DNA from 3 places in the Pseudomonas sp. CH61 genome. Region 1 is predicted to be linked to each of the others. Evidence: predicted binding sites of a transcription regulator. Region 1 holds the regulator's gene; each other region holds the start of a gene.
The links. The regulator FliA, encoded in region 1, starts transcription of late flagellar genes. The targets are predictions, from matches to a motif close to CTAAAGTTTNNNNNNNNNNNGCCGNTAA.

Region 1 (3,278 bases):
CTGCTGCGTGACAGAAAACCGTCGACCCGGCGCGCCAGTTCACGGAACTCTTCAGCCCCGACCTCGCGACGCATGAAGCGACCCCAATCGGCGCTCAAAGTCTGGGCTTCGTCAGCCAGACCATTGACCACCGGCGTAGCGCTTTCCACCAGATCCATGGTGCGGTTGGCCGCGGCTTCCGTCAGCTTGACCACATAGCCCAGGCGTTCGGTGGCGTCGGTGATTTGCGACACTTCCTCGGCCTGCGGCATGTTCGGGTCGATCTGGAAGTTGACGATCGCACTGTGCAGTTCACGTGTGAGCTTGCCCACTTCCTGGTACAGGCCACGGTCACGGGTCTGATTGAGCTCATGGATCAGTTGCACAGCGTCGCCGAACCTGCCTTTTTCAAGGCTTTCGACCAGTTCGACCGCGTGTTTTTTCAGGGTCGACTCGAAATCGCCCTGTGAAGATTCGTTATGCTCCATAGCTCCCCCGCGCGTTCATCAGCCGATGCGTTCGAAAATCTTCTCGATTTTGTCTTTCAACGCCTGAGCCGTGAAAGGTTTGACTACGTAGCCGTTTACACCGGCCTGAGCGGCTTCAATGATCTGCTCGCGCTTGGCTTCTGCAGTCACCATCAGCACTGGCAGGTGCTTGAGTTTTTCATCGGCACGCACGTGACGCAGCAGGTCGATACCGGTCATGCCCGGCATGTTCCAGTCCGTTACCAGAAAGTCGATGCTGCCGCTGTTGAGCACTGGAATGGCAGTCACGCCATCGTCAGCCTCGACGGTGTTGGTGAACCCAAGATCGCGCAGCAGGTTCTTGATGATCCGCCGCATCGTTGAGAAGTCATCAACGATGAGGATTTTCATGTCTTTGTTCAATTCGACCTCCAAGCAGTCTTAAACGCGCCCAGCACCTGGACGCGCCACTTCAATCAATCGGCGCAGCACTCGAAGACTGTCTGGAGCACAACAGAGCAAGACCGGTGCCGTTCATCACCGCACCAGCCTCGTTCGCAGTGTCCCCACACTGCCTTCAGCGCGCTCGCCACTCCCCCAAACGCCCCCGCAAACGGGCCGCGCACTGGCTGTGTAACTGGCTGACCCGCGATTCACTGACGCCAAGGACTTCACCGATCTCCTTGAGGTTCAGCTCTTCGTCGTAGTACAGCGCCAACACCAGTCGCTCACGCTCCGGCAAATTGGCAATCGCGTCCGCCAACGCCGCCTGGAAACGTTCATCTTCCAGATCGCGTGACGGCTCAAGATGAGCACTCGCGCCATCCTCGTGCAGCCCTTCGTGTTCGCCGTCCTGCAGCAGGTCGTCGAAACTGAACAGGCGGCTGCCCAAGGTGTCATTCAAAATCCCGTAGTAATCGTCGAGACTCAATTGGAGTTCGGCCGCAACCTCGTGATCTTTAGCATCACGGCCGGTTTTAGCTTCAATTGAGCGAATTGCGTCGCTGACCATCCGGGTATTGCGGTGAACCGAGCGTGGCGCCCAGTCCCCTTTGCGCACTTCGTCGAGCATCGCGCCGCGGATTCGTATGCCCGCGTACGTTTCGAAACTGGCGCCTTTGCTGGCGTCGTATTTGGTCGAGACTTCGAGCAGGCCGATCATTCCGGCCTGGATCAAATCTTCGACCTGCACACTCGCCGGCAAGCGCGCCAGCAAGTGGTAGGCAATGCGTTTAACCAGTGGCGCGTAACGCTCGATCAGTTCGTACTGCGCGTCACGTGCCGACTTCTTGTAGTAGTTCATACCGCTTGCGGTCATAGCACGGGCCCTGCCGTTTGCTGCACGAGGCGCTCGACGAAAAACTCAAGGTGGCCACGCGGGTTGGCGGGCAGCGGCCAAGTGTCGACCTTCTGCGCGATCGCCTTGAACGCCAGCGCGCACTTGGAACGCGGGAAGGCTTCGTACACCGCACGCTGCTTCTGCACCGCTTTACGCACGCTTTCGTCGTAAGGCACGGCGCCGACGTATTGTAGAGCGACGTCAAGGAAACGATCCGTGACCTTGGTCAACTTGGCGAACAGGTTGCGCCCTTCCTGCGGGCTCTGCGCCATGTTGGCCAGCACGCGGAAGCGGTTCATGCCGTAATCGCGGTTGAGCAGTTTGATCAGTGCGTAGGCGTCGGTAATGGAAGTCGGCTCATCGCAGACCACCAGCAACACTTCTTGCGCGGCGCGTACAAAACTGACTACCGAGTCACCAATACCCGCAGCGGTGTCGATCACCAGCACGTCGAGATTGTCGCCGATGTCGCTGAACGCCTGAATCAGACCGGCATGTTGCGCCGGGCTCAGGTGCACCATGCTTTGCGTGCCGGACGCGGCCGGGACGATGCGGATGCCACCGGGGCCTTGCAACAGCACGTCGCGCAATTCGCAACGGCCTTCGATCACGTCGGCCAGTGTGCGTTTAGGGGTCAGACCCAACAAAACGTCGACGTTCGCCAGTCCCAGATCGGCGTCCAGCAGCATGACCCGACGGCCAAGCTCTGCCAGCGCCAGCGACAAGTTCACTGACACGTTAGTCTTGCCGACGCCACCTTTGCCGCCGGTCACCGCGATCACCTGTACGGGATGCATGCTGCCCATGTTATTTCTTTACCTTGTCTTGCATAGACGGAGGCCACATTACTGGCTGCGCGTTCACAACCGGAACAATGCATGGCAGACCATCGATGTAGGTACAAAAACTGTTCATGAATACCTCAGCCTACCTGCTTGGTCGGGCTGTGATAGATATCAGCGAACATGTCAGCCATGGCTTCTTCGCTGGGTTCTTCCTGCATTTGCACGCTGACGGCGCGGCTGACCAGTTGATGACGGCGCGGCAGATGCAAATCATCCGGAATCCGTGGGCCATCGGTCAGGTACGCGACCGGCAATTCATGACTGATCGCCAGGCTCAACACTTCGCCAAGGCTGGCCGTTTCATCCAGTTTAGTCAGGATGCACCCGGCTAGCCCGCAACGCTTGTAACTGTGATAAGCGGCGGTTAGAACCTGTTTCTGGCTGGTGGTTGCCAAGACCAGATAATTTTTTGAACGAATGCCACGTCCGGCCAGACTTTCCAGCTGCATGCGCAGCGCAGGATCGCTGGCCTGGAGGCCGGCAGTATCGATCAATACCACGCGTTTGCGCAGCAATGGATCCAGCGCCTGCACCAGCGATTGGCCCGGATCGACGTGAGTCACTGGCACATTGAGAATGCGGCCCAGCGTCTTCAGTTGTTCCTGAGCGCCGATACGGAAACTGTCCATGCTCACCAGCGCGACATTC
Region 2 (3,278 bases), 1.7 Mb from region 1:
AGTGCTTCTACCGAGGTGCCGCCGGAGTGGATGGCAACCTGGCCATGGGTGACGCTGAGCCGCGTGCAGTCATTGTCCTGACGCAGGATGAATCGGGCATCGAGGGGCTCATAAGTCCCGTGACGATTTTGTACCCGCAGCGGCCGATCAGTCGGCGTGCCCTCGTCGGAGCCACCACACGTGACAATGATCTCGCCGCGAGTCAGTTTGATCAGGCGCTGTTGCGCGGTGTAATCCAGATCCACCGCGCTGGCAGTGTTCAACTCGATCCGGGTACCGTCCGGCAACTGGAAGCCGCGCCGCTCGCCCGTCGCCGTAGCGTAATCGGCGCTCCATTGCTGCCAAGCGGCAGTGTCCTTGGCCAGCCATGCAGCGGAGCCCATCAGCAATGCGCCAGACAATAGCTTCAGCGCCTGTCGCCGGCCCAAACCCTGCGCACTGTTTTCAAGGGTGTTGAACGCCACTTGCGCACCGGGCACCGCGCGCAGGTTATTGCTCAACTCGGCTTGCAGCGACTGCACCCGTTGCCAGGCCAGTTCGTGCTCATGGTGTTCGGCGCGCCACTGTTCGCACTGGCGATTCAGGCGCGGATTGCCGTGATTGTTGCGCAGTCGCAACAGCCAGTGAATGGCCTGCTTGACCACCTGTTGCTGCGGCTCGGTGCGGCGGCTCAGAGAAAGATTATCCACAGGCATCAGCTTTCGTACCGCAGCACGTAGCAGTGATACAGCGCATCGGCGACGTAGCGTTCAACTGAGCGCAACGACAGTCCCATCTGCTCGGCGATCTGCTTGTGGGTCAAACCTTCGCACTGCGCCAGCAGAAAGGCCTGACGCACTTTCGGCTTCAGTCCTTCAAGCATCCGCGCAATGCTCTCCAGCAATTCGATCACCAGCGCCCGGGCTTCAGCACTCGGTGTTTCTGCTTCCGGCAAATGGGCGATCGTTTCGAGATAGGCCCGTTCGATTTCTTCGCGGCGCCAATGGTCGATCACCAACCCACGAGCGATGGTCCGCAGGAAGGCGCGCGGCGCCTTGAGTTCGAGGCGTTCGGTGCGTTGCAACAGACGGACGAAAGTGTCCTGGGCCAGATCTGCCGCATCCGCCGCGTTGCCCAGCCGTGCGCGCAGCCAAGCGTTAAGCCAGCCGTGATGACTACTGTAAAGCGCCTGTACTGCAAACTCAGGTGAGGACATGAACGCGAACGTCACAAATGATAATTACTCGCATTGTCATCAAGGGTTACGAAATTTGCAACAGCCACCCGAACATCAGCCCTGAAAAACATCGGGGAGGACGCTCTGGCACGCCGTTCGGCGGGAATCCTTCAGAAATGTCATCCATTTCCCGCTCAGCCCTAAGATTTCTCCGACACGTGCCGACAGACTGGTGAGACATGCGTGCACCAAAGTAGAGCGGCCTGAAGAACGCTGCCTGCGCTGTACATGGAATGTTGCATCCGGAACGCATCCCCACTTTTCGCATAAGAAGTCCCATGAAATGAATCTCAAGTTCAGCCATAAAATCCTGTTGGCCGCCTCGGGCGTCGTGGTCCTGGCGTTCGCGCTGTTCACCCTCTACAACGACTATCTGCAGCGAAACACCATTCGCCAGAACCTCCAGTCCTCTGTGCAGCAGGCCGGTGATCTGACCGCCAGCAGCGTGCAGAACTGGATGAGCGGGCGGATTCTGGTGCTGGAAAACCTCGCGCAGAACGTTGCCCATCAGGGCAAGGACGCGGATTTCCCGGGTCTGGTCGATCAACCAGCCTTCACCTCGAACTTCCAGTTCACCTACGTCGGTCAGGCCAACGGTGTGTTCACCCAGCGCCCTGACGCGAAGATGCCGGACGGCTACGACCCACGTCAGCGTCCTTGGTACAAGCAAGCCGTTGTGGCTGACAAAACCATGCTGACGCCGCCGTACATGGCGGCCGTCGGCGGGCTCGTGGTGACCATCGCCATGCCGGTGAAAAAGAACGGCGAGCTGCTCGGTGTGGTCGGTGGTGACCTGAGCCTGGAAACCCTGGTGAAGATCATCAACTCGGTGGACTTCGGTGGCCTTGGCCATGCGTTTCTGGTCAGCGCCGACGGTCAGGTGATCGTCAGCCCGGACAAAGACCAGGTCATGAAAAACCTGAAAGACATCTACCCGAACACCAGCGTGCGCATCGAGAAGGGCAACCAGAACGTCGTGCTTAACGGCCAGGAACGTATTTTGTCGTTCACTCCGGTCAGCGACCTGCCGAATGCGCAGTGGTACATCGGTCTGTCGATCGATCGCGACAAGGCCTACGCCGCACTGAGCCAATTCCGCACTTCGGCGCTGATCGCGATGTTTGTCGCCGTGGCCGCGATTGCCTTGCTGCTGAGCCTGTTGATCAATGTGTTGATGCGTCCGCTGACCACCATGGGCCGTGCGATGCAGGACATTGCTCAGGGCGAAGGCGACCTGACCCGTCGTCTGGTTGTGGAAAGCAAAGACGAGTTCGGTGAATTGGGCAGCGCGTTCAACCAGTTCGTTGAGCGGATTCACGCGTCGATTTCCGAAGTGTCTTCCGCCACCCGCCACGTGCATGATTTGTCGCAACGCGTAATGGCGTCGTCCAACGCCTCGATCGTCGGCTCTGACGAGCAAAGTGCACGCACCAACAGCGTCGCTGCGGCGATCAACGAGCTGGGCGCCGCCACGCAGGAAATTGCGCGCAACGCCGCGGATGCTTCGCAACACGCCAGCGGCGCGAGCGAGCAGGCCGATGACGGGCGTCAGGTGGTCGAGCAAACGATCCTGGCGATGACCGAGCTGTCGCAGAAGATCAGCCTGTCGTGCACGCAGATCGAAACCCTGAACGCCAGCACCGACAACATCGGCCACATCCTCGATGTGATCAAAGGCATTTCGCAGCAGACCAACCTGTTGGCGCTCAACGCCGCGATCGAAGCAGCGCGTGCCGGTGAAGCCGGACGTGGTTTTGCGGTGGTGGCGGATGAGGTGCGTAACCTCGCCCATCGCACCCAGGAATCGGCGGAAGAGATCCACAAGATGATCACCTCGCTGCAGATCGGTTCGCGCGAAGCGGTGACCACCATGAACGCCAGTCAGGCCTCCAGCGAGCAGAGCGTGGAAGTGGCCAACCAGGCCGGTTTGCGTCTGGTCAGCGTGACTCAGCGCATTGGTGAAATCGACGGCATGAACCAGTCGGTGGCCGCGGCGACCGAAGAGCAGACCGCCGTGGTGGAAACCCTCAACGTCGACGTTAACCAGATCAACCTGCTGAAC
Region 3 (3,278 bases), 3.2 Mb from region 1:
CGCAACGATGTCGCCGTTACGGTAGGTCAGTTCCAGATACTGTGGTTTATCAGGAGCGTTCTCCGGAGAGACGGTCCATTTCCACATGTCTTCTTCGTGCTCGGTCCAGGTGTCTTCCAGCACGCCGCCTTCATAGGAGATGTGCAGCAGGTTGGCGTCCATCGAGTACGGGGACTTCTTCTTGCCGTGACGCTCGATCGGGATCGCGTGCTTCTCGGCGTAGTCCATCAGTTTTTCGCGGGACAGCAGGTCCCACTCGCGCCAAGGTGCAATGACTTTTACGCCTGGCTTGAGTGCGTAGGCACCCAGTTCGAAACGCACCTGGTCGTTGCCCTTGCCGGTGGCGCCATGGGAAATGGCGTCAGCGCCGGTTTCGTTGGCGATTTCGATCAGACGTTTGGCGATCAGCGGACGTGCGATGGAAGTACCCAGCAGGTACTCGCCCTCGTAAACGGTGTTGGCGCGGAACATCGGGTACACGAAATCACGCACGAATTCTTCGCGCAGATCGTCGATGTAGATTTCTTTGACGCCCATGGCCTGGGCCTTGGCGCGGGCCGGCTCGACCTCTTCGCCTTGACCGAGATCGGCGGTGAAGGTCACCACTTCACAGTTATAAGTATCCTGCAGCCACTTGAGGATCACCGAAGTGTCCAGGCCGCCGGAATACGCCAGAACGACCTTGTTTACGTCCGCCATGCCATCACTCCACGGGGTTCTACGGAAAGCCGAGGAGTCTACCGCTCAAACGCGATAATTTACAGAGGCGCGACAGCTTAAGACGACAAAGCGACAGAATCTGTCGAGAGCGCGACGATGACCGGCGGGTCAGGAAGTCGCTGCAGTGCTGGCTGGCGTGCTCGCTTGCGGTGCTGGAGCGGTCACTGGAGCCACGCGCGCCAGTTTTACATTGACCCGACGGTTCTTCGCACGATTGGCCGCATTGGTGTTCGGCACGATCGGATATTGCTCGCCATGGAAGCGTACGGTGATCTGCGATTCCTGAATGCCGTTGGCCTTGAAGAAGTCGACCACTGCCAGCGCTCGGCGGCGCGACAGTTCACGGTTGGTCAGGCGATTGCCGCTGTTGTCCGAGTGGCCATCGAGCTCGATGTGATTGACCGTCGGATCGGCCTTCATGAATTCGAGCATCACTTGCAGCTTGGCCTTGGCGGCGGCGTCCAGATCAACGCCCTCGCCGGGGAAGCCGATCTGCGACTGCTTGATCTGGTCGAAATTCTGCGGCAGCAATTTCGCCACACAGGTCTGATAGTCGTTAAACGCTTTGCTGAATTTCACCGGCAATAAACGCACTTCCGAGACACGGCCATCGCCAGACGCGCGACGTACAACCGGGCTGCGCCCGTCCAGCAGACCGCTGATCAGACCACCGGCCTGCGACTGCGAACTGCTGAACAGCACGTTGCCGCTGCCAAGCCGGACGCTGCCCAGATTGATGTCACCACGCCCCGGCTGCCAAGGCGCAGCGGCTGCCAGCAACGTTGCCGAACCACCGCCAAGCATGGCGTTGTAGGCGTTCAGACGAAAGATCGCCTGCTCGCCCGCCTTGCGCACGAACTCGCCCGAGCCGAAATCGGTGATCGGCTGGGTCAGACGACATTCGAACTTGTCGCCGGCGACCGTCCACTCAATGTTCTCCAGACGGGTCTGGTACGTGAGCGCCATCGCGGGAAGGCTGGCAAACACACTGAGCAAGGCTAAATAACGCTGGCGCACGGGAGGCTCCATTGGCTTCTGAAACACAAAGACCGATTCACACTATGTTTACGGCATACCTACGGGATATCGGAAGCTTCCCGCAAAACTTGATAGCGAGTGCCTGCAAGAGTCTTTTCCGGTAGCATTCGCCTCAGTTTGACCCGCCTGGAATCCCCTCATGTCCGACCGCCTGACCCTGCTGCGTCCCGACGACTGGCACATTCATCTTCGCGATGGTGCCGTGTTGACCAATACCGTTGCCGATGTTGCGCGCACTTTTGGTCGCGCCATCATCATGCCCAACCTGGTACCCCCGGTGCGCAACGCCGCTGAAGCCGACGGCTATCGCCAGCGGATTCTCGCTGCCCGCCCGGCCGGCAGTCGCTTTGAGCCGCTGATGGTGCTGTACCTCACCGACCGCACCCAGCCCGAAGAAATTCGTGAGGCCAAGGCCAGCGGTTTTGTCTATGCCGCCAAGCTGTACCCGGCCGGCGCGACCACCAACTCCGATTCCGGCGTGACCAGCATCGACAAGATTCTGCCGGCGATCGAAGCCATGGCCGAAGTCGGCATGCCGCTGTTGATCCACGGTGAAGTCACCCGTGGCGACGTCGATGTGTTCGACCGCGAAAAGATTTTCATCGATGAGCACATGCGCCGCGTGGTCGAGCGTTTCCCGACGTTGAAAGTGGTGTTCGAACACATCACCACCGGCGACGCCGTGCAGTTCGTCAACGAGGCTTCAGCCAACGTTGGCGCGACCATCACCGCGCATCACCTGCTCTACAACCGCAACCACATGCTGGTGGGCGGGATTCGGCCGCACTTCTATTGCCTGCCGATCCTCAAACGCAATACGCACCAGGAAGCCCTGCTCGACGCCGCCACCAGCGGCAGCGCGAAGTTCTTCCTTGGCACCGATTCGGCGCCGCACGCGCAGCACGCCAAAGAAGCCGCTTGCGGTTGCGCCGGCTGCTACACCGCGTACGCCGCCATCGAGATGTATGCCGAAGCCTTCGAACAGCGTAACGCGCTGGACAAGCTCGAAGCCTTCGCCAGCCTCAACGGCCCGCGTTTCTACGGCCTGCCGGCAAACACCGATCGCATCACCCTGGTTCGTGAAGAATGGACCGCCCCGACCAGCCTGCCATTCGGCGAGCTGACCGTTATCCCGCTGCGCGCCGGTGAAAAACTGCGCTGGCGCCTGCTGGAGGAACACGCGTGAGTGAAGACCATTTCGACGACGAACTGGACGGTCAAAGTGGTGGTGGCGGTTCCCGTCACCCGATGGCAGCACGCTTTCGCGGCTATCTGCCGGTAGTCGTCGACGTAGAAACCGGTGGTTTCAACTCGGCCACCGATGCGTTGCTGGAGATTGCCGCGACCACCATCGCCATGGATGAAAAGGGTTTTGTTTACCCGGACCACACCTACTTCTTCCGTGTTGAGCCGTTCGAAGGCGCCAACATCGAAGCAGCGGCGCTGGAGTTCACCGGGATCAAGCTCGATCACCCACTACGCATGGCGGTCAGCGAAGAAACTGCGCTGACCGACATTTT

Region 2: a site for FliA is predicted at 1,357-1,384, ahead of AC5SEM_RS26705 (methyl-accepting chemotaxis protein). Genes of this name have one in related genera too.
Region 3: a site for FliA is predicted at 1,804-1,831, ahead of AC5SEM_RS19690 (flagellar protein MotY). Genes of this name have one in related genera too.

What each region holds. Positions count from the first base shown of each region.
Region 1 covers NZ_CM182098.1:1,023,729-1,027,006, reverse strand. The annotation lists gene AC5SEM_RS04640 (protein phosphatase CheZ) at 1-467, opposite strand, end outside; gene AC5SEM_RS04635 (chemotaxis response regulator CheY) at 486-857, opposite strand; gene fliA (RNA polymerase sigma factor FliA) at 1,024-1,764, opposite strand; gene fleN (flagellar synthesis regulator FleN) at 1,761-2,591, opposite strand; gene flhF (flagellar biosynthesis GTPase FlhF) at 2,708-3,278, opposite strand, start outside.
Region 2 covers NZ_CM182098.1:5,907,039-5,910,316, forward strand. The annotation lists gene AC5SEM_RS26695 (FecR domain-containing protein) at 1-695, opposite strand, end outside; gene AC5SEM_RS26700 (sigma-70 family RNA polymerase sigma factor) at 695-1,195, opposite strand; gene AC5SEM_RS26705 (methyl-accepting chemotaxis protein) at 1,500-3,278, shown strand, end outside.
Region 3 covers NZ_CM182098.1:4,400,035-4,403,312, forward strand. The annotation lists gene AC5SEM_RS19685 (argininosuccinate synthase) at 1-699, opposite strand, end outside; gene AC5SEM_RS19690 (flagellar protein MotY) at 829-1,737, opposite strand; gene pyrC (dihydroorotase) at 1,898-2,944, shown strand; gene rnt (ribonuclease T) at 2,941-3,278, shown strand, end outside.